DNA from 3 places in the Sinorhizobium sp. M4_45 genome. Region 1 is predicted to be linked to each of the others. Evidence: predicted binding sites of a transcription regulator. Region 1 holds the regulator's gene; each other region holds the start of a gene.
The links. Region 1 encodes LexA, which represses DNA repair genes until DNA is damaged. Its sites were predicted from a motif close to TGTTCNNNNTGTGTTCNG; they were not measured.
Positions count from the first base shown of each region.

Region 2: the regulator LexA is predicted to act here: its motif matches at 4,457-4,474, upstream of CN933_RS09755 (DNA polymerase IV).
Region 3: the regulator LexA is predicted to act here: its motif matches at 2,233-2,250, upstream of CN933_RS12710 (DUF763 domain-containing protein).

Region 1 is NZ_NWVE01000001.1:1,089,452-1,096,718, forward strand. Features, by position in the region: gene CN933_RS05560 (hypothetical protein) at 1-154, opposite strand, end outside; gene CN933_RS05565 (calcium-binding protein) at 551-1,630, shown strand; tRNA gene CN933_RS05570 (tRNA-Cys) at 1,678-1,751, opposite strand; gene lexA (transcriptional repressor LexA) at 1,971-2,687, opposite strand; gene CN933_RS05580 (hypothetical protein) at 2,910-3,074, opposite strand; tRNA gene CN933_RS05585 (tRNA-Ala) at 3,267-3,342, opposite strand; tRNA gene CN933_RS05590 (tRNA-Ser) at 3,611-3,700, opposite strand; gene CN933_RS05595 (hypothetical protein) at 3,895-4,107, opposite strand; gene CN933_RS05600 (septal ring lytic transglycosylase RlpA family protein) at 4,559-5,602, shown strand; gene CN933_RS05605 (D-alanyl-D-alanine carboxypeptidase family protein) at 5,659-6,813, shown strand; gene tmk (dTMP kinase) at 6,871-7,267, shown strand, end outside.
Region 2 is NZ_NWVE01000002.1:840,259-847,525, reverse strand. Features, by position in the region: gene CN933_RS09785 (NUDIX hydrolase) at 1-182, shown strand, start outside; gene CN933_RS09780 (MFS transporter) at 195-1,379, shown strand; gene rpmG (50S ribosomal protein L33) at 1,474-1,641, shown strand; gene CN933_RS09770 (PleD family two-component system response regulator) at 2,086-3,453, opposite strand; gene CN933_RS09765 (response regulator) at 3,471-3,842, opposite strand; gene CN933_RS09760 (DUF3572 domain-containing protein) at 3,999-4,271, shown strand; gene CN933_RS09755 (DNA polymerase IV) at 4,478-5,770, shown strand; gene CN933_RS09750 (L,D-transpeptidase family protein) at 5,900-7,117, shown strand.
Region 3 is NZ_NWVE01000003.1:511,496-518,762, reverse strand. Features, by position in the region: gene CN933_RS12720 (hypothetical protein) at 1-211, shown strand, start outside; gene CN933_RS31505 (hypothetical protein) at 222-398, opposite strand; gene CN933_RS12715 (hypothetical protein) at 476-745, opposite strand; gene CN933_RS12710 (DUF763 domain-containing protein) at 876-2,153, opposite strand; gene CN933_RS12705 (hypothetical protein) at 2,460-2,897, opposite strand; gene CN933_RS12700 (carbohydrate ABC transporter permease) at 3,042-3,917, opposite strand; gene CN933_RS12695 (carbohydrate ABC transporter permease) at 3,928-4,821, opposite strand; gene CN933_RS12690 (ABC transporter ATP-binding protein) at 4,818-5,930, opposite strand; gene CN933_RS12685 (ABC transporter substrate-binding protein) at 6,021-7,267, opposite strand, start outside.

The DNA of each region.
Region 1 (7,267 bases):
GTCCGATGGCGAAGGCGAGGCCGATGATCAGCGCCAGCCTTCTCGGCGCAATCGCCATGAACAGGAGGGCGACGACTGCTGCAATACAGAAGCCCTCGACCACATGCCCGAGCCAGTCGAAGTGGCGCTGAATGTAGCCCCAAGGAATATCCATCACGTCGCGCTTCGAGTGCCGCCTCCCGATGAGGCCGGCCGAGGGACCGCTATATCACAACCGCCGATCACGAGACCACACGATCCTCGAGGTTTCGCCCTTCGCGGACGTCTTCGGGAGCGTGGGCGAGCTCGTCCTTCTTCCAGTATCCGGGCGCTGAGTGTGGTCGCAAAGTACAACTTGTAGTTAATCCAAAGTGGTCAATAGACAGGAACATCACGTTCGGCAACATTGGAGCGCTTTCAGGAAAAGGGTGTAACGGTCTTCCGTAGGAAGTCCGTATTTTCATAGCGTTAGCTCGTCACTCCGACGGGGCCCGACGAAGTCGGCGCCGCGAAGGCCGTCCGGGTTTCCCAAGACGAGCATCGCTTACTGTACAGCACTGTGGAGAGAAAAATGGCGCATCTGATCGGTGGCATCGCCCCTTGGCTCGGGCTGGACAACCACATCTTCGGAACGAACGATCCGGACATTATCTTCGGAGACCCGTTCACGACCGGCAATAGCCTGGGAGTCTCCGAAATCGGCGGCTTCCTGTCTTCGGGGCAGGGTGGCCGCGACAGCCTTGACGGCCTTGGGGGCAACGACACGCTCTTCGGCGACGCTTGGACGATCTCCAATCAGGGGCGTGGTGGCGACGACCAGCTCGACGGCGGCGCCGGCGACGACACGCTGTACGGCGATGCCTTCCAGATCGATGCGATTGATTCCGCTATCGTCGCCGGAGGGAATGATCGTCTCTCGGGCGGCAAAGGCAACGATACACTCTATGGCGATGGCTACAATTGCCTCAGAGGACGTGGTGGAGACGACTGGCTCGACGGCGGCGCCGGAGACGATACTCTCTCGGGCGACGCTTTCTCCCTGGGCGATTTTTTCGTTGGCGGGAACGATCGACTCCAGGGCGGAGAGGGCCATGACAAGCTCTACGGCGATGGCCTCGACCAGGGCGTCGTGGAATCCGGGATTGGCGGGAACGACCACCTCTATGGTGATTCGGGCAATGACTTTCTCGTTGGAGACATTCTTTTCTCACGTGGCGGCAGTGGCGGCGACGACCTGCTCGACGGAGGCAAAGGCAATGACGTCCTGTATGGCGATGCAGAGGTCGGCGTGGACACCGCGGGTGGGAACGACCTCTTGATCGGCGGCACCGGTAACGATCAGCTCTGGGGCGATGGTCGACTGACCGCAGCCTTCGCGGTCGAGACCGGTGCCGATCAGTTCCTGTTTTCACGAAACAGTGGTCGGGATGAGATCTTCGACTTTGAATTGGACAAGGACGTCATCCAAATCGCTGGCTATGGCTACGACGACTTCGCTGATTTTTTGCCCAACATCGGCAACGATGCTGACGGGAACGCTGTCCTGCAGTTGAATGGTACCGTCGATCAGGTCACTCTGATCGGCATCCACGCCGCCGACCTCAGCGCTGCCAACTTCGTCTTTGCGGGCGCGGATTTCGCCTTCGTCTGACGGAGGTAAGATTTGTCGGCAACAAAGCTGAATAGCGGTGGATTTTTTGGAGGCCTCGCCCGGAATTGAACCGGGGTACAAGGATTTGCAGTCCTCTGCGTCACCACTCCGCCACGAGGCCTCTACGATTTGCGATTTTTCAAATCGTGGCGCGGATTTAGAATGATTGCCCGCAATCCGCAAGAGGGTACATTTGGAATAGGGTCTTTTTTATTCTGTATAAATAGGGCTTCGGTTCTGTGGAGGCGTGGCCATAGCGCCCCAAGGCGCAATGGCCCCACTTCTAACGCTTTGAAATTGCGTACTTCCGTGGGAAACACCTGCACACCTGGTCGGGAGGCTAGTGGTACCGCCGGATGAGGCCGACAAGCCTGCCTTGGATCTTGACCCGATCCGGACCGAATATCCGCGTCTCGTAAGCCGGATTGGCGGCTTCGAGCGCAATTGAGGCGCCCTTGCGACGGAAACGCTTCAGAGTTGCTTCCTCGTCGTCGATCAGGGCGACGACGATATCCCCGGGGGTGGCAGTGCTTCCGTTCCGGATGATCACCGTATCGCCATCGAGGATGCCGGCCTCGATCATCGAATCACCCTTGATCTCGAGAGCGTAGTGCTCGCCGCTGCCGATCATTTCGACCGGTACGGAAATATCGTGCATGTTGTTCTGGATTGCGGAAATCGGCACGCCGGCGGCAATGCGGCCCATGACCGGAACAGCGACCGACGCGATCTCGGCCGGGGGCGCCGGTTTCGGTGCGGGGGGCGGGGCCGCAGGCTTGCCCAGACTGCCTTCGATCACGCTCGGCGAAAAGCCGCGGCGGACCTGCGAAACACCGGCATAGGCCTCCGGCAGCTTGATGACTTCGAGGGCTCGAGCGCGATTCGGTAGCCGGCGAATGAACCCGCGCTCTTCGAGTGCGGTGATCAGACGATGGATGCCCGATTTGGAGGCAAGGTCGAGGGCATCTTTCATCTCGTCGAAGGACGGCGGAACCCCGGATTCCTTCATTCGTTCATGAATGAACAGAAGCAATTCCTGTTGCTTGCGGGTCAGCATGGCGTCACTCCAGAATCGCGAAACAAATCAAGAACAGAACCTATCTGTTCCATATGTGTTCCGCAAGTGCCTAAAATTCCGTGAATACCGCTTGCTGCTGAATGCCTGCCCGCTTCCGATCCGGCGTGTCGTTGGCGATCGCTCGGAATGTCGGGGCAGGGGGCGATACGCTCTCGCATGTTTGGCTTACAGCGGCCGCCCCAGTCGCTCGCCTATGCCATGCTAATAGGCAAGCCGCAGTCCGCCCGGCGTAAGAACGTCGAATTCAGGCTCGGGATAGGGCCCGTACCACTGGGTATAGGTCGTGTTGGTCGAGCCTGTGCTGGCGCACCCCGAAAGGGCGAAGAGGGAAAAAATTACGGCTGCCACCAAAGATTTAACAGGCATGTTTTTCTCCACTCGCGGGAGTTGCCCAGACCTCGAACGGGTCAGACTAAAACTTTCTCTCAAATCAGCTTTTTTGGCAAGCGCGCCGAGCCGCGGCATCGCCCGGGCTCTGGCAACCTGACGTCCGGCATCGGTGGAAGTTACCTCAGGTAAGACCTGTCACCTAGGTGTCCGGGTTGGACAAGAGGGGAATGGTGGAGTCGAAGGGAGTCGAACCCTCGACCTCCGCAGTGCGATTGCGGCGCTCTCCCAACTGAGCTACGACCCCACTGGTCACTCGTTGTATAAGATTTTTCGGCCCCGCGCGCCAGTGCATTCCGTCTTCCGGCTTCACCCTTGCTGCCCGGTAGGGCACGCTGCAATTCATCCACCCGAATATCGCCCCTTCGCGATGGAGTCCCAAAGCAGCTTCTTCCGCTCCGGCAGGTGACGCAAAGCGTCGGAAGGGCAGGGCAGCCACGAGCCTTGCGGGTGGGGAAGACGGCCATCAGTGACGAGAAGCTGGGAATTCCGGCGTGCCCGGATCAATTCTGAAATGGCGGAAGAGGTGGGATTCGAACCCACGGTGCGCTTTCACGCACGCCGGTTTTCAAGACCGGTGCCTTAAACCGCTCGGCCACTCTTCCGGGTGATTGCGGAGCTTCGTGAAATTCGTTTCCGAGTTCTCGATTGACCGGCGATCGCTACCGGGTTTGCTGCCCATTCACCAACGGCTGGCTTTTTAGCAGCTTTGATCACAGCGTCAACTTGCTCTGGAGCATTTGCTTGCATTCGAGGCGTGCCGCGCCGCATACGCCCGTGGCACGGTTGTGGGCTATCGTCACGGGCGGAGTCCGCTGTCCGGCGCCGCAGGCGGACTTTCGTCGCCTGCCCGGGCGACGTAGGCCGCGACGTCCCGGCTTCTGCCGTCCAGGAGCGCCGCTCCGGCAAGCAGATAAACGGCAATCGCCAACATCGACAGGAGCATTATGCCTAAGGGCAGGCCGGTTGCCGCCCGTCGCTCCGGCGGCCCATAATCGTATCTGTCGTCCATTGCGATATCCTCTCGGACGTTGGGCCGGAGCACGGGGCAGCACGCCAACCGGGGACGGAGCCTCAGAGTTGCACCGACGGGAAGCTTCGGCCAGCTCTGAGGCCGCCGCACCCCGCGGCCGACGAGCCGCGTGGGTGCTTATTGCGATATGTGTCGGCAGGGGAACCCGGCAACGGGTTTCGGACCTTTGGCGCGCTCTATCGGACTATGGTCCAGCGGCTCATTTACGTTCCGTAAACCATAGCGAGCGTTTTTTAGCGTCCGTTCGTCCTCCGGTTCGCAATTTCGCCTTGTTGTTGTCATGATTGTTCGGCTGTTCCGTTTCGGGACGGCGAAGTTCTCGCGGGGGAACTACTGCACGATTGCGACGATCGTTGCGCGTTCGGTCGGATGCGTGAGCGCTGCAGGAGCGGATTTCGGGTGCGGCTTTGCGAATGATCTTGTGGGACAGATGACATCCAATAACGGTGCGGCATATCTTGTGAGGGGGCTCCGTCTCGCAGCGGTTCCGTTGCTTTGCGCGGTGCTTGCGGCCTGCGGATCGACGACGTCGAGCGTCAAGAAGACCAAGTCGCGGAGCAAGGAATACTTCGCCGAGTCCGTCTATGGCGTCAAAGCCAGCCCCAGAGTCGCTACCGGAAACAACATTCCCAAGGGCGGTGGCCGCTACCAGGTAGGCAAACCCTATCAGGTCAAAGGCAAGTGGTATCAGCCGAAGGAGGATTTCGGCTACAACAAGAGCGGGATGGCCTCCTGGTACGGGTCTGCCTTCCATGGCCGGCTGACGGCCAATGGCGAGGTCTATGACAAGCATCACCTTTCGGCCGCTCACCCGACGTTTCCGCTGCCGAGCTATGCGCGCGTGACCAACCTGGAGAACGGCACGTCCGTCATCGTGCGTGTCAATGATCGCGGCCCCTATGAATACGGCCGGATCATCGACGTCTCTTCGAAAACCGCCGACCTGCTGGACATCAAGCGCAAGGGAAGCGCCAATGTTCGCGTTCAATATGTCGGTCGTGCGCCGCTCGAAGGCAATGACATGCCCTACCTCATGGCTTCGTACGTCAGGAAGGGCGACCGTGGCCCGAGCGTTATGCCGGAAGGGCAGATCGCCTCAGGCGTTATGGTGGCTTCCAACGAGCCGCTGCGCGACATGGTTCCGAATCTCCGCGCCGTTCCGGTTCCGAACAGATCGACGCTCGATGCCGGCGTGCCGGTGAACGCGCTCGCAAAGCCGGCGCAGGCCTCGGCGGCACCAAGCGCCTTCGACGAATTCGTCGTTCTGCCGCAGATCGGCCCCATGCCGACGTCGCGCCCGCAATTGATCCCGCTGCCGGATGGCAGCATGGCCTATGCTGCGGCCTATGTCGAAGTTCGCGTCAGCGACAAGCCGTCGCCCTTCGAGGCGATCATGGTCGATCGCAACCCGCTGACCCCCGATTCCATTCTCGCCTATGCGAAGCGCCAGTACCGAAACGCCGACTCGCGCTGACGCCGGTTGAAGAGGGCTTTCCGCGCTGATATGCCCATGCAGAACCGGAGTTTCTCATGCGCATGAAGTGGCTTGCGGTCGTAGGTTTCCTCGCGGCCATCGTTTCGGGGCAAGCGGTCGCGCAGACGCCCGCCTTCGACACCAAAGCGAAGCAGATCTATCTCGTCGATGCCGAGACAGGCACAGTGCTCTTTTCACGCGACGAGGATGCACCCGTCCCGCCTGCCTCGCTCGCCAAACTCATGGCGATGGAGGTGGTTTTCGAAGCCTTGGATAAGGGCGACCTGACGTCCGAGACGAGTTTCGAGGTTTCTGAACATGCGTGGCGTACAGGCGGGGCCCCCTCCGGCACTGCAACGATGTTCGCCGCGATCAAATCCAGGATTCGCGTTGCCGATCTCATCCAGGGCGCAACGGTGCAACTCGCCAACGATGCGTGCATTGTCCTGGCTGAGGGAATGGCTGGCAGCGAGGCTGCTTTTGCCGAACTGATGACCAAGCGGGCCCGCGAGCTGGGGCTGCCGGTCGCCACATTCAGGAATGCCACGGGGCTGCCGCATCCGGAAAACAAGATCACGATGCGCGAACTCGTCGCCCTTACGCGGCACCTGTACGAGGCGCACCCGAATTACTATCGGCTCTATTCGCAGCCGGAATTCGAGTGGAACAAGATCCTTCAGCGCAACAAGAACCCTCTGATCGCCGCGAATGTCGGCGTCGATGGATTGGCGACCGGCTTTGCGGAGGGTTTCGGCTTCTCGCTCGCCGTCTCGATGCAACGGGGCGACCGCCGGGTCTTTCTCGCGATGGGGGGCCTCGAGAGCGAAAAGGAGAGAATCGACGAGAGCCGCAGGGTCCTGGATTGGGCGATGACCGCTTTCGAGAAACGGCGCATTTTCGCAGATGGTGAAACCATCGGAGAGGCGAGCGTCTACGGCGGTGCGGATTCCCGGGTGGCGCTCGTGGCGGGCGGCCCGGTCGACGTTCTGCTGCCGGTAAAAAATCCCGAACGGCTGACGGCACGCATCGTCTACAAATGGCCGCTCAACGCACCCGTCGCTGCCGGTCAGCAGGTCGGCGTCGTCAAGCTCTGGAACGGGGACAAGCTGCTGCGGGAAGTTCCCGTGAAGACGGCGAGGGCGGTCGAGTCCGGAACGCTCACGAGCCGGGCGCTCGACGCGCTGCAGGAACTGCTGTTCTTCTGGCTGTGACAAATGCGCTTTGCGACGGTTCCTTCCGCGGGACCGATCGGCTAAACAGAGACGATAATGCACGCCGATCCGGGAATTGAAGTGTCGCTGACCAAGGGTTTGTTCATAACATTCGAGGGGGGAGAGGGGGCCGGCAAGTCGACCCAGATGCGCCTTCTTGCGCAAGCGCTGAGCTCGCGCGGCTACCGCGTGCTCACCACGCGCGAGCCGGGAGGCTCCGCGGGTGCCGAAGCCGTTCGCCACGTCCTTCTTTCGGGCGCGGCGGAGTCCTTCGGAGTCCGGATGGAGGCGATCCTCTTTGCGGCCGCCCGCAGCGACCACGTCGAGGAGGTGATCCGGCCGGCGCTCCAGCAAGGAACGATAGTCCTTTGCGATCGGTTCATGGATTCCTCGCGCGTCTATCAGGGCGTGACCGGCAATCTGGAACCGGCCTTCGTCGAGACCATGGAACGCG
Region 2 (7,267 bases), on a different contig from region 1:
AGCTTCAGGATTTGCAATGGATCGATGTCAACGACTTTTCCGCGCTTCGCGTGCCGGAGATCACCGCGATCATCCTCTCGGATCTGAGAAACGGTCTCGAATCGGATCCTTCGCTCCCGCCTGAAAGAACCGTTCCATTTTATTTTACGCGCCATGGGCGCTTTCACCGTACGCTTCTCTGAGGGCCCTGTCGCATGTCGAAGCCGCCGCCCGGTACGTCAGGACCGGTTGACGAAATCCACTGGCCTTCATTGATCGCCGCGCTCGCGTCGATCACTGCCGTCGGCATCGCGATCGGCCTGGGGCTCCCGCTGCTCAGCGTCATCATGGAAAAGCGGGGCATAGCGCCCACGCTGAACGGGCTGAATGCGGCAATGGCCGGCCTCGCATCGATGGCCGCCGCGCCGTTCACCATGAAATTCGCCCATCGTCACGGCGTCGCTCCGACCATGCTGCTGGCAATAGTGTTTGCGGCGGCGAGCTCGCTCGGTTTCTACTACCTCACGAATTTCTGGCTCTGGTTTCCCCTGCGCATCGTCTTTCACGGCGCGATCACTGTCCTCTTCATCCTTTCGGAGTTCTGGATCAACGCCACCGCGCCCCCCAACAGGCGCGGCTTCGTGCTCGGGATCTACGGCACGGTACTCTCGCTCGGTTTCGCGAGCGGTCCCCTGCTCTTCTCGATCCTGGGCAGCGAAGGCTTCCTGCCCTTCGCGGTCGGCGCGGGCGTCATCCTGCTTTCCGCGATTCCGATCTTTCTCGCGCGCAATGAAAGTCCGGTGCTGAACGAAAAGCCGAAACGCCATTTCATGCGTTATGTCTTGCTGGTGCCGACCGCGACGGCCGCCGTCTTTATCTTCGGTGCAGTGGAATATGGCGGCCTTTCCCTGTTTCCAATCTTCGGGACACGCGCGGGCTTCAGCGAATCGCAGGCAGCGCTGCTGCTGACGGTCATGGGCGTCGGCAATTTCATCTTCCAAATCCCCCTCGGCATGCTTTCCGACCGCGTGAAGGACCGCCGTACGATCCTGTCGGCGCTGACCCTGATCGGGTTCGTGGGCGCCCTGTTCCTGCCTATGCTGGTCGAAAACTGGTTCCTGATGGCGCTTGTTCTTCTGTTCTGGGGCGGATGCGTCTCCGGTCTCTATACGGTCGGCCTCAGCCACCTCGGCTCCCGTCTCCAGGGAGCGGATCTTGCGGCCGCCAATGCCGCCTTCGTGTTTTCCTACGCCGTCGGTACGGTAGCGGGTCCGCAGGTGATCGGGGCGGCCATGGATGTGACGGGCAATGACGGATTTGCCTGGGCAATCGCCGGCTTCTTCGGGCTTTATGTCGTACTTTCCCTGGTCCGCATCGTTTTGAAACCAAAACGGCCTTGACTTTTCGATCGTGATTTGTAGTTTCGCGGCAACTTGACCGTGGCCCGCAACAGGTTGTCCACGGCTTTCAATTTTTGATAAAGGCAGGACGACCATGGCGAAAGCTACCACCATCAAGATCAAGCTGCTGTCGACGGCCGACACCGGTTACTTCTACGTCACCACCAAGAACAGCCGCACGATGACCGACAAGATGACGAAGACGAAATACGATCCGGTCGCGAAGAAGCACGTCGAATTCAAGGAAGCCAAGATCAAGTAAGGTCGCCGCTTTCTTCGATCCAGAAGCGCCGCCCGCAGGGCCGGCGCTTTTTCTTTGCCCTTCTCCGGAGGGGACGGATAAAGCAAAAACGCCGCCTCTTTCGGAGCGGCGTTTTCGAATGGGGGTCGACTGGTCCGGTTGCAGCACGAGGAATCCGCAAATCCGAGGCCAGCCGACCGACCCCACGACCCAGGAGATGCGGCGGACCTGAGCATCATGGGGTAACCGAATTCTGTGGAAGTTTCCTTCCTCGCTTATCAGCATTGCCTGAAACTAAAAAAAAATCAACGCATTCTTAATCGCGGAGCGGGGGTTGCTCGGCGTTTGGTTAATTCTGTTCCAAAATCGGACAGTGTCGCCTGCGGATGTGCTTACTCCGGCACGGCCGCGCAACCTGGAAGAGCCGGCGCGCGAGGCCCTGAATAGCACAGCATGTGCGGCGGATCAGGCTGCGGCAGCGACAACCCGGTTCCGTCCGCCGTTCTTCGCCTGATAGAGCGCCATGTCGGCGCGCTTCAGCAAAGCCTCGGCCGTATCGCCATCCGGCCTCAGGGTTGCAATGCCGAGCGACGCCGTCACGTTCAGGACCGTCGCGGCCTGCGGAATGTCGAAGCCACGGCTCTCGACCGCCAGTCGGAGTCTCTCCGCAACGATCGCCGCCATTTCGGGCGTCGTATCCGGCATGACGACCACGAACTCCTCCCCGCCGAAACGGCAGGCGAGATCCGCGCCGCGCACGGTGGCGCGAACGCGGTTGGCAAATTCGCGCAGTACATCGTCACCGGCGTCATGACCGTAGGTATCGTTCACACGCTTGAAGCGATCGATATCCGTGATGCAGATCGACAGGGGACGCCCCCTTGTGGTCGCGCGATCGATCAGCAGCTTCAGGTGGCTTTCCAGATAGCGCCTGTTGTGGAGCCCGGTGAGATCATCGGTCACGGCCAATTCGATCGTCTGTTGTACACTGGCGCGCAGGCGATCGTTGCAATGCTTGCGCCGGATCTGCGTTAGGGAACGGGCGACAAGTTCGTTCGGATCGACCGGACGCATGATGTAGTCCGTCACGCCCAGTTCGAGTGCGCGGACGATTCTCTCATCGTTTCCCTGCTCGGTTACCAGCAGGATCGGAATGAAGCGGGTCCGCTCGAGCGACCGCAATTGCGAACACAGACGCAAGGGGTCGTAATCGTCGAAATTCGCGTTGACGATGATCAGGTCGAAACTGCTTTCGGCAGCCTCGAACAGGGCGGCCTGCGGGTCCGATATGACGGCGACATCGGCGATCGGCTTCAGGGCACGCGTCAGCCGCTCCTGTGAGGAAGCACGGCCATCGACGAGCAGAACGCTGCCGGGCTCGTCCGGCCGATCGACGCGGCCCGTCTCCTGCAGCGCGATCGTTTGTGCCGTCTGGGCTCTGAGACGCAGCTCGTCGCTGACGTTCTTCAGGCGTACGAGACTTTTCACGCGCGACATGAGCTGCAGATCGTTCACGGGCTTGGTCAGGAAGTCGTCCGCGCCGGCCTTCAGCCCGCGCACGCGATCGGACGGCTGGTCGAGCGCCGTTATCATCACCACCGGAATATGCGCGGTCCGGCTGTTCGCCTTCAATCTTTCACAGACCTCGAAACCGTCCATCCCCGGCATCATGACATCTAGCAGGACCAGATCCACCGGCGTCTTTTCGCATGTCGCCAAGGCGGCATTCCCGTCCGGTGCCGTCAGCACGTCGAAATATTCGGCCACCAGCCGCGCTTCCAGGAGCTTCACATTGGCTGGTACGTCATCAACGACGAGGATGCGCGCAGTCATATCGATCTTTCCGGCAGTCAGGCATCGCCCAGATATGTTTTGATGGTCTCAATGAATTTTGGTACGGAAATCGGCTTGGAGACATAGGCCTCGCATCCCCCTTGGCGGATGCGCTCCTCGTCGCCCTTCATGGCAAAAGCGGTTACGGCGATGACCGGAATCACGTGAAGCTCATCGTCTTCCTTGAGCCATTTCGTGACCTCGAGGCCGGAAACCTCCGGCAGCTGGATGTCCATCAGAATCAGGTCGGGACGGTGCTTGCGCGCGAGTTCGAGAGCTTCCATGCCGTTGCGCGTCTGGATCGTCGCGTAGCCCGAAGCCTCAATCAGGTCGCGGAAGAGCTTCATATTCAGCTCGTTATCCTCAACAATCATCACCTGTTTGGGCATGTCGATCCCTTGCTGTCTGCCGCCGCCTTGCAAGTCTCCGGGAGAGATTTAAGTTGCAACAACGGCGACTCGACCCTTTTCGTCGATCGCCAGGCTAGCGCGATTTGGTTGAAAAATAGGTAATTGCGGCCGGCAAACGAGAAGAGAGCGGATATCATGAAGAACGCTGAGGATACGGCGATCGCCATCCTGACCTGGCTCGCGAACGAGCCTGAGCTGATGTCGCGCTTTCTGGCGCTCACCGGCACCGACCCTGCCTCCCTGCGCGGCGCCGTCGGCGAGCCGGGCTTCATGGGGGGCATCGTTGCGTTCCTGATGGAGCACGAGCCGACGCTGATGGCCTTCTGCAACGAAACGCAAACCTCGCCGGACGAGGTCGTCCGGGCGCACCATGCCCTCTCCGGCCCGCGCGATTTCGAGGAAGGCTGAATGCTGCCGGCACGCGGCGTGCGCAGCGCGGTGCACCGCCCGGTGCCGAGTGCACCGTGCCGACTAAAGGGCATCCCGAAGTCCGGCCGGCGATCGGCCGGCACCGTCTCAAATTTAACTGCGATATCCAAAACAGCCTCCAGCCGCCGCCTTGAGACTCAGCAGCGTAGAGCGTAAAGTCGCCGCGTTCAACATTTGTTCCGGATATGATCGACAGCGCCGCCCCACCCTCCGGCTTCTGCCGTGATTGCCTCAAGGAGCAAGCCGCCCAGGCACCGCGGTGCCTCGCCTGCGGCAGTCCGCGGCTCCTCCGGCACCCCGAACTCTACCGGCTGACCCTGGCGCACATCGACTGCGATGCCTTCTATGCCTCGGTCGAGAAGCGCGACAATCCGGAGCTCGCCGACAAGCCCGTGATCATCGGCGGCGGTAAGCGTGGCGTCGTCTCCACGGCCTGCTACATTGCCCGCATCAACGGCGTGCGCTCCGCCATGCCTATGTTCAAGGCCCTCGAAGCCTGTCCGCAGGCCGTGGTGATCAGGCCCGACATGGAGAAATATGTGCGCGTCGGGCGGGAGGTCAGAGCGATGATGCAGGAGCTGACGCCTCTCGTGCAGCCGCTGTCGATAGATGAGGCCTTTCTCGATCTGAGCGGCACCGAGCGGCTTCATCACGATCCGCCCGCCCGAACGCTTGCCCGCTTCGCCAGGCGTGTGGAGCAGGAAATCGGCATCACCGTCTCCGTCGGGCTCTCCTACTGCAAATTCCTGGCCAAGGTCGCCTCGGACCTTCAGAAGCCGCGCGGCTTTTCGGTCATCGGCCAGGCCGAAGCCATCGACTTCCTGAAGGCCAAACCCGTTACTCTCATCTGGGGCGTCGGCAAGGCCTTCGCCGCCACGCTCGAAAGAGACGGAATCCGCGCGATCGGGCAGCTCCAGACGATGGAAGAGGCGGACCTCATGCGCCGCTACGGCACGATGGGCCGGCGGCTCTACAGGCTCTCGCGCGGCCTGGACGAAAGATCCGTGGAGATCGAAGGCGAAGCGAAGAGCGTCTCCTCCGAGACAACCTTCAACGACGACCTGGCACGCCAGGAAGACCTCGTAACGCATCTGAGGGGCCTCAGCGAACAAGTGGCATTCCGCTTGCGAAAATCCGACCTCGCCGGACAGACGGTGGTGCTGAAGCTCAAGACCGCGGACTTCAAGACCCGCACGCGCAACCGCAGGCTGGAAAGCCCCACCCGCCTTGCCGACCGCATCTTCCGCACCGGCCTGCAGCTGCTCGAGAAGGAGGTCGACGGCACGAAATACCGGCTGATCGGGATCGGCGTCAGCGATCTGGTCGATCCCGACCTCGCCGATCCGCCGGATCTTGTCGATCCGCAGGCATCCCGGCGTGCCGCCGCCGAGGACGCGATCAACAAGCTGCGCGACAAGTTCGGCAGGACGAGCGTCGAGACCGGCTATACGTTCGGCAAGGGGCGGCGCCGGCAATAGCCGTCACGGTTGCCCGACCGGACGGCTGACGCATCGTATGGGGCAATTCCTTAAATATTGAACGCTAGCCTGCTTCCACGGCTCCGTCGTCCGTTTGCGGTGCCGCCACTGTCTGAATGAGGGTAGGTGTTGCGTTTCGCTCTCCGGATGGGATTCGCGGTTTTCGTCATGGCGTCGCCGTCCGCGCTTGCGGCCGGCGCCAAGGCGCCGTTGCAGATCGTCGTATCGAGGGAGCAGCAGTCCCTCGTCGTCTATGACGGCGACACGGTGGTCGCCACGTCGAAAGTGTCAACCGGCAAGGCCGGGCACGCGACGCCGACGGGCATTTTCTCGATCCTGGAGAAGCGCCGACGTCATGAGTCGAACATCTATTCGAATGCGCCGATGCCGTTCATGCAGCGGCTTACCTGGTCCGGCATTGCCCTGCATGGCTCAAACCATGTACCGGATTATCCGGCTTCGCACGGTTGCGTGCGGCTGCCGAGCAAATTCGCGGCGAGCCTGTTCAAGATGACGGGCTACGGCATGCATGTGGTCATATCGGATCGGCAGATCGCCCCGGTCGAGATCGCGCACGAAATGCTTTTCCAGCCGAGCCAGTCGCGGCCGCAGGGACCTGCCCTGTCGGACGTCCCCCTGCGGCCGGCGATCGGGGAGTTCAACCGGAGCGCAGTTGAAGTCGCCATGACCGACAAACGCCCCTCGCCCGTCGCATCCGACGAGGCGAAGGCCCCGATACGTATTCTGATTACCCGGCGCGGTACGCAAGAGAGCGTGCGCGACCTCCAGACGCTCCTCAATACGCTCGGCTACGATGCAGGTCTGCCGGATGGCTTCAGCGGTCCGGCAACGGCCGCCGCGATCGAAGCGTTCCAAAGGGCCGAAGCTCTGCCCGTCGATGGCAAGATAACGCCGGAGCTGATCGAAGCCGTCTTTCGCAAGGCGGGCCGCAGTACACCGTTGAATGGCGTGTTGCGCGTGCGCCGGCAATTCCAGCCGCTTTTCGAAGCCGAGATTGCCATCGCAGAGCCGGAAATGGCGCTCGGGACACATCTGCTGCAGTTCCAGGATCTCGATACGAAAACCGGACAGGGCAAATGGTTCGGCATGTCGCTCGAGAACAAGCTGCCGAAAACGACCAAGAAGCGACTTGGCATCACAGAGGAAGGCGAGCCCGACACGCTGGAGAGGACGCTGAGCCGCATCACGGTGCCCGAAGACGTTCGCGAACGCCTCGCCGGCCTCCTTGCAAACGGCTCGTCACTCTCGATCACCGATACCGAATCGGGACTGGAGACGGGCAAGGGAACGGATTTCATCACCGTGACGAGGGAGCGGCGCGGGTGAAAGGCATGGGGTGATTTCCGCACCCTGGTTTGCCCCTTGTCGCCCTGCCTTCTCCCGGCAAGCGGGGCGAAGAGAAAAGCGGCAAAGGCCCGCTCTTCGAGGGGGTGATATGGTAGCCTGTCAATGGACAAGACATAGAGCAGCTCAAAG
Region 3 (7,267 bases), on a different contig from region 1:
GAACCAACTCGACGAACTACGCGATCGCATCGCCCGGCTACAATCCGAAATCGACGCCATCGCGACCGAGACCCACACGGCCGTAGGCACGGTGCCCGGAGGCGACAGGCTCGAAACAGCAAAAGACGTGGTTGCCGAAAAGCGCGACGAGATCAAGCGACTGACCGCGCGTCTCGAAGAGATCGAGCAGACACTTGGCGGTAACGCCTAGTTTGCCGGACCTAAAACACGGTCATCCATACGCCGCGCCAGAAGAGCGAATCCGGGTCATCGAGGCGCTCGCAGTCGTCGGTCGAAGGCTTCCGGATCTTTGCAGGCGCCGGCTCGATGCCGGTAAAAGGAGGCACAGGGCGCCCTTCGCGTTCCGTCGCGGGTTCCGGTTTTTTGATCGTAAGCATCGCGAGATCCTTTCCGCCGTAAAGGCATTCCGGCCTCAGTGCTCCTTCCGCTTCCTCCTCCGAGATCCGTCTTCGGGTCAGTCCCGGTTAATGAATTTACAGAAGCGGCTGGGTTGCCCGTCGTCAGTCATGTCCTGATGGAGGAAGGCCAGATTCTCGTCGTCGAAGATCTTGAAGAATTCGTCCCAGGAAATTTTCTCCAGCGTGTCTTCCGGTTTGCCGAAATCAACGCGAAGCAGACCCCCACCGCCTTCGGTTGCGCCCTTAACGCGCGCCGGCTGCCCCTTGCGGGCTTCTATCCAATTGCGGATCGTGTCGTGGTCGATCGTAGTCATCGCAGCGGTCATCGGAAACTCCATCAACTGGCATGCCGGCGGCGCCTCCGTGTCCGAAGCGCCATCCTCAGCGGCAGCGAAAGCGGTGTGCGCTCAACGCGCCCCAGCTGTGTAAATCGATCGCTGCGCTTATTGTTCCGCCTCAGCGCCGTGCGCGGTCGCTTGGCTCCGCGGCGGTTGCCTCGTCGTCGTGCGGTTCCCAGCCGAATATGCTGCGCCCGCCGAAACGCGCGGAGTCCCTGAATTCGCCCGCGACGATCTCCTTGAGGTCGGGGCCGGTGACGTAGCGCTCCAGCCGGCGCGATTGCTCGTCGAGCCGCTTCAGAGCCGCAAGCTCTTCCTCGCGCCCGAGCCGGCCCTTGCTGACCGCGGACTTCATGATCCTGATCGTCTCGTCGTAGACTTTCACCGGCACGGGGAACGGATGGCGGTCCTTGCCGCCATGGGCGAGTGAAAAGCGGGCGGGGTCCGAGAACCTGCAAGGCGTCCCGTGGACCACCTCCGCGACCATCGCCAGCGCCTTGACCGTCCGCGCGCCCACGCCCGGCACCAGCAGCAGGTCCTTGAAATCCGCCGGACCACGGTCGGCGGCGGCGGCGAAGTTGCCGTGAAGGCGCCGGAGATTGACATCGCTTTCGCGTACATCGTGATGGGCAGGCATGAAGAGATGCGGCAGCATCGGCTGTGCCGGCGAGGCCACAGGAACCCCAGGAGACTCGATCCGGGCGACCTCGCGCAAGAGCCCGTCGGGCCCGAATGACTGGAGGAGATCGAGCTGCGCAGTCCTCGATGCGGCGGCGCGGCGGTCGGCCAGATTGACGATCTCGCCCTGTTCTCTGCCTTCGATCGCGCTATGCGGCGCGTCGACGAAGCTTGTCAGGCCCTCCGAGAGCCAGTGATAGCGCCTCGCCTGCCGGCGGTCGCCGTTCATGCCCTGCTGGACGACCACCCACCTGGCATCGTCCGTGACGACGAAACCGTGCAGGTAGAGATCGAAGCCGTCCTGAACGGCCGCACTGTCGACCTTGGCGACGAGGCGGCTCGCTTCTGCCAATGCGCCGCCATCGAAACCGACACGATCGCCGATCGATATGAGTTCGCCCGGCGTCTTGCGGGAGTGCTGGCCGCGGCCGCCGCAGACATGGATGCCCAACTCGCCGGCAAGCGGGGTAAGACCGCGTTTCAACGCACCGATGACGCTCGTGGTGATACCGGAGGAATGCCAGTCCATGCCCATGACGGCACCGAAGGACTGGAACCAGAACGGATGCGCAAGCCGCCTAAGAAACTCGTCGCGTCCATAGTGATGAACCACCGCTTCGGTGACCAGCGCGCCGAGGCGCGTCATACGGTCGCCGAGCCATCGCGGCACGCGGCCGCCATGCAGCGGGAGATCCGCATTGCCTGCTCTTTGAGCCATAGTGTTTCCGTTCTGCGTCCCGACCGACAGGGCGCGTCGCCATCAGACGCCGCGCCGATCCACTTAACATAGTGGAAATTGGAGCACGAAGCGAAAAACGCAGGCACGAGGACGCGCCGCACGCGATGACAACCTTGAGAACGAGTGCGAACCCAAGCCGCCGGAGGACGACGCCGCGGATCGAAGGCCATCCGCCAGCCGGAGGCGATGGGAGCACCGCAGTGCGAGCGCGTTAAGCCTTCGCACTGCGGCCCGCCTCCTCCGGCGGCCGCCTTCGATCACGACCCTCGATATGCCGTCGCCTGCCTAGCCGACAAACATCTGGCGCAACCGAGCAAACAGGCCTGGCTGTTTCTCGACAAGCATTGCGCGGATGTGGCGGGCGGCCGTCGATGCGCTGACCGTCGCGCCGAAATGGCAATAGCAGATGACCTTATGTAATTGCTCGTCGCTCAGCTCGAAGAACCGCCTCGCTTCGCCGTAGCTGTCGTTCTCCATCCCGGCGGTCCGGAAGACCGGATCCTCGAAGGCGACGGAGATAGGCGAACCGTCGCCGCGCATGGCCGCGCGGACTCTCGCCGGCTGATACTCTGTCTCGTGCAGTGTCGAAAGGCGTCTGTGAGGATCACGCTCCAGGAGTTCCGCCCAACGCTCAAGGCGCTCCTTGCGCGATAACGTCCGTCGCGGCAGGTCCTGCTTGACCTCGGCGACGCCCTGTAACTGCTCGATTGCTTGGTGCTTCATTGCGACCTCCTACTCTTACGATAGTTGGTCCCCCAATTTCCACCTCGTAGGCCTTATCAGCGTGACTCCAACCGGTCGGGAAGTCCAATCACGAAAATAGATCATGCCAAATTTGGCGCATGGCGCCGCACGCGGCGGCGCTCGTCACCCCTTGACGGCGCCGGACGTCAGCCCCGCCACGATCTTGCGCTGGAAGATCAGGACGAGAACGAGCAGCGGCAGCGTCACCGTGACGGACGCGGCCATGATCTGGCCGAACGGATATTCATAGCGGCTGCTGCCCGTCAGAAGGCCGATCGCGACCGGAACCGTCCGGTTCTCGTCGGTCAGGATGAAGGTGAGCGCGAAAAGGAACTCGTTCCATGCGAGGATGAACGAAAGCAGACCGGTGCTGGCAATCGCAGGCCCCATCAGAGGCAGCAGCACATGGGTGAGGATGCGCAGGCGCGAACAGCCGTCGATGAGCGCCGCCTCCTCCAATTCGTTCGGCAGGTCCCGGATGAAGCTCGTCAGGATCCATGTCGTAAAGGGCAAAGTGAGAATAAGATAGGAGACGATCAGGGCCGACGGCCGGTTGTAGAGCCCGAGCCATCCGATCACCTCGAACATTCCGGAAAGCACCACCACTTGCGGGAAGACCGAGATCATGAGAACGGCGATCAGAACGATGCGGCCCGGAGGAAAATGCAGGCGGCCGAGCGCGTAAGCTGCAAGAATGCCGATGACGAGGGAGATCGCCGTGCTGACAAGCGCGACCACGCCGGAATTGACGAGCGCGCCCATGAATACCGGGTTGGCGAACAATTGCCTGTAGTTGCTGAAATCGAGCGCCGGCAGCAGAGTGAACTGGTAAAGCGCCTGCCCCGTCTTGGTCGAGGAGACGATCGCCCAGTAATAGGGAAACAGCATGTAGACGAGGACGGCCGCCACGCCGGCATAGAGTCCGGCCGTCTTTACGCGGCGCAAGGTCCGGTACGTCGCGTTCGAATAGCGTCTCGTCCTGGCTGCGCTCACCGTCATCGATACCCCCTCAGCCCGTCGCCCGATCGAGGCGCAAAAGCCCGACGATGACGATGGCGATCAGCCCAATGATCATGAACACCCAGGTGGAAGCAGCGGCTCCAAGGCCGAGGTCCTGAAAGCTGATGAGCTGGTCGCGCGCATAGATCGACATCGTCATCGTGTTTTCGTTGTTGGCCGCAAGCACGTAGCTCAGATCGAACATGCGGAGCGCGTCGAGCGCGCGGAAGAGTATCGCGACGCCGATCGCCGGCGTCGCGAGCGGCAAGGTTATGGACCAGAAGCGTTTCCAGTGCGGCACGCCGGAAACGTCCGCTGCCTCGTAGATTTCCTCGGGGATCAGTTGCAGGCCGGCAAGAATGAGGAGCACCATGAAGGGCGTCGTCACCCAGACGTCGATGAAGATCACCGTCCCGAGGATCAGCGAAGGATCGGCTGTCCAGGCGACGCCCTTTTCGACGAGTCCCAACGCGACCAGGAGCTTGTTGATGAGGCCGAACTGATCGTTGAGCATCCATTCCCAGATCCGGGCCGAGACGACCATCGGCATCGCCCAGGGAATGAGGATCGCCGCCCGCACGATGCCGCGGCCGGGAAAAGCGCGGTGAAGGAGCAAGGCGATCGCAAGTCCGAGAAGCGTCTCCAACCCGACGGATACCAGCGTGAAGACGAGCGTGTTGCTGACCGCGCCCCAGAACACCGGGTCTTCGGCAACTTCCACGAAATTCTCGAAACCCACGAATCCGTAATCCGAAGGGGCATCGAGATAAGCGTCGGTGAAGGAGAAGAAAATGCTGCGGGCGAGCGGCCATATCGCCACAGCCGCCAGCGTCAGCAGCAACGGAAGCAGGAATATCCATGCGGTGCGGCGTTGCTGCCGCTCCATCCGGCGGGCGGCGTTCACGACGAGGCTCCAAGGGCCAATGGAACGCTCGCGCGGTGATCGATGCGCCGGCCATCCTCTCCGAAGAGATAGAGACTTTCCGGTTGCCAGCTCAGGCCGACGGGGTCGCCGGGGGCGACTTGCGGTGGACTTCCCGTCGAACGAACCGTCCAGACCAGCGTCTCGGCGAGCCGCACATAGCAGACATATTCATAGCCGAGGTCCTCGATCCGCTCGAAGGTTCCGCGGATCGCGCCTTTCGTGTCGGCACCGACAAGCCTCAAAGCCTCCGGCCGCAAGCCGATTTCCGCAGGCCGTCCTTCAGCCGCGGCATATTCTGCGGCGTAGGCGAAGCCGCCAGCCCCCCTCAGAACCGTAGCGGCGGGGCCGGTCGCTTCGAGCGGGGCGAAATTCATTCTCGGGCTGCCGAGGAAGCCGGCAACGAAGCGATTTTCCGGCCGGTCGTAAAGCTCGCGCGGCCGCCCCACCTGCTCGATCTGCCCGTGGTTGAGAATGACGATCCGGTCGGCGAGCGTCATCGCTTCCGTCTGGTCGTGGGTGACATAGATCATCGTCGTCTTGACGTCGGCGTGCAGCTTGGCGATCTCGAAGCGCATTTCCATGCGCAGGTCCGCGTCGAGATTGGAAAGCGGCTCGTCGAAGAGGAAGACTTCCGGTTGGCCGACCAGCGCCCGGCCGATCGCCACGCGTTGCCGCTGACCGCCGGAAAGCTGGCGCGGCCGACGCTCGAGCAGGTGACCGATCTTCAGCATGTCCGCGACCCTGGCGACACGGCGACGGATTTCATCCTTGCCGAGCCGCGCCGTTTCCAACGCAAAGCCGATGTTTCGCGCCACATTCATATGCGGGTAGAGCGCGTATGATTGGAAGACGAAGGCCAGTCCACGTTTGGACGCCGGCACGTCCGTCACTTGGTCGCCGCCGATAAACACGTCGCCGCCGGAAACCGGCACGAGGCCGGCGATCAGTCGCAGAAGCGTCGACTTCCCGCAACCGGATGGGCCGACGAAGACGACGAACTCCCCGTCCTCGATCTCGAGATCGATGGAGCGGATCACGTCATAGGTGCCGAAGGTCTTGCTGACGTTCTTCAGGGAGACCGAAGCCATTCCATTTCCCTTCCAGGCCTTTCGCGGCAGCGCGTCCAACGCAGCCGGTTTCGATGAGGCGCCCCCGGCCGGGCCGAGGGCGAGCTCTCGTCATTTCGCCTTCACGTCGCGCTCGAGGCGGCGCTCGAGGTCGGCGAGTTCCTTGGCGACATCGTCCTTCCCGGAGATGATGTCGTGTACGGCCCGGTAGAAGGTGCGGGAAACACGGTTATAGTTCTTGCCTGTCGCAGCCGACGGACGTGCGACCGATTCCTCGAAGGCGGTCTTCGCCATGCCCAGGAAGGGGATCTTAGCCAGCACATCGACGTCCTCGTAGAGCGCCTCGACGGTCGGATTGTAGCCGCCTTCGATCGCACGCATCTTCTGATCTTCCGCGCCGACCATATAGCGCAGCAGCTCCGCGGCAAGCTCCGGCTTCTTGGAATATTTGGAGACGCCGAGATAGGCCGTGCCGAGCGCGCCGCTCGACTTCTGCCCGTCCGCACCGACGGGAAGCGCGCTCACTCCGACCTTGCCGACGAGCTTGCCACCCTCGGCCTGCGACGTTCCCCAAACATAGGGCCAGTTGCGGTGGAAGACGGCATTGCCGCTCTCGAAGAGGGCACGTGAGTTTTCCTCGTCATAGTTCAAGACCCCCTCGGGCGAGATCGTACCGATCCAGCCGCGGGCACGGGTGAGCGCCGCCTCCGTCTGCGGATTGTTGATCGTCACCTCGCCGTCGTCGGAAAGAATGGTGCCGCCGCCGGCGGAAGCGATCCACTCCAGAGCATCGCATGTCAGGCCCTCATAGCTCCTGCCCTGCCAGGAATAGCCCCAGATGTCCGGGCTGCCGGCCTTGCGCTCCGCGTCCTGGATCTCCTTGGCTGTCGCCGTCAGCTCATCCCAGGTCTTCGGGGGCTGCTTGCCGTATTTCTCCAGAAGGTCCTTGCGGTAGAACATGAGGCCCGTATCGATATAGAAGGGCATCGACAGGAGCTTGCCGTCGAGGCGCGCCGCATCCGCGGCAGAGGCGAAATGCGCCTTCACCTCGTTCTCGGGTACGAGAGAAGTCAGATCGAGGAGATGATCCTTGAACATTCCGAGCCAGATGACGTCGATATAGAGGACGTCCATGTCGGACGACTGGGCCGCGAACAATTGCTGATAGATCGGAATGGCGTCGTCGAGGTTCTGCGGCATCCGGTTGAGCTTCACCTCGTGCCCGGTGTCTTTCGTCCATTTCTGGACGGCCTTCTCGCAAAGTTCGTAATCGGTCGCCGAACAGAACATCGACACGGTGTCCGCCTTTGCCGGAAAGGCCGATGCGACGGCAAAAACGGTGATGCCTGCGAGTGTTT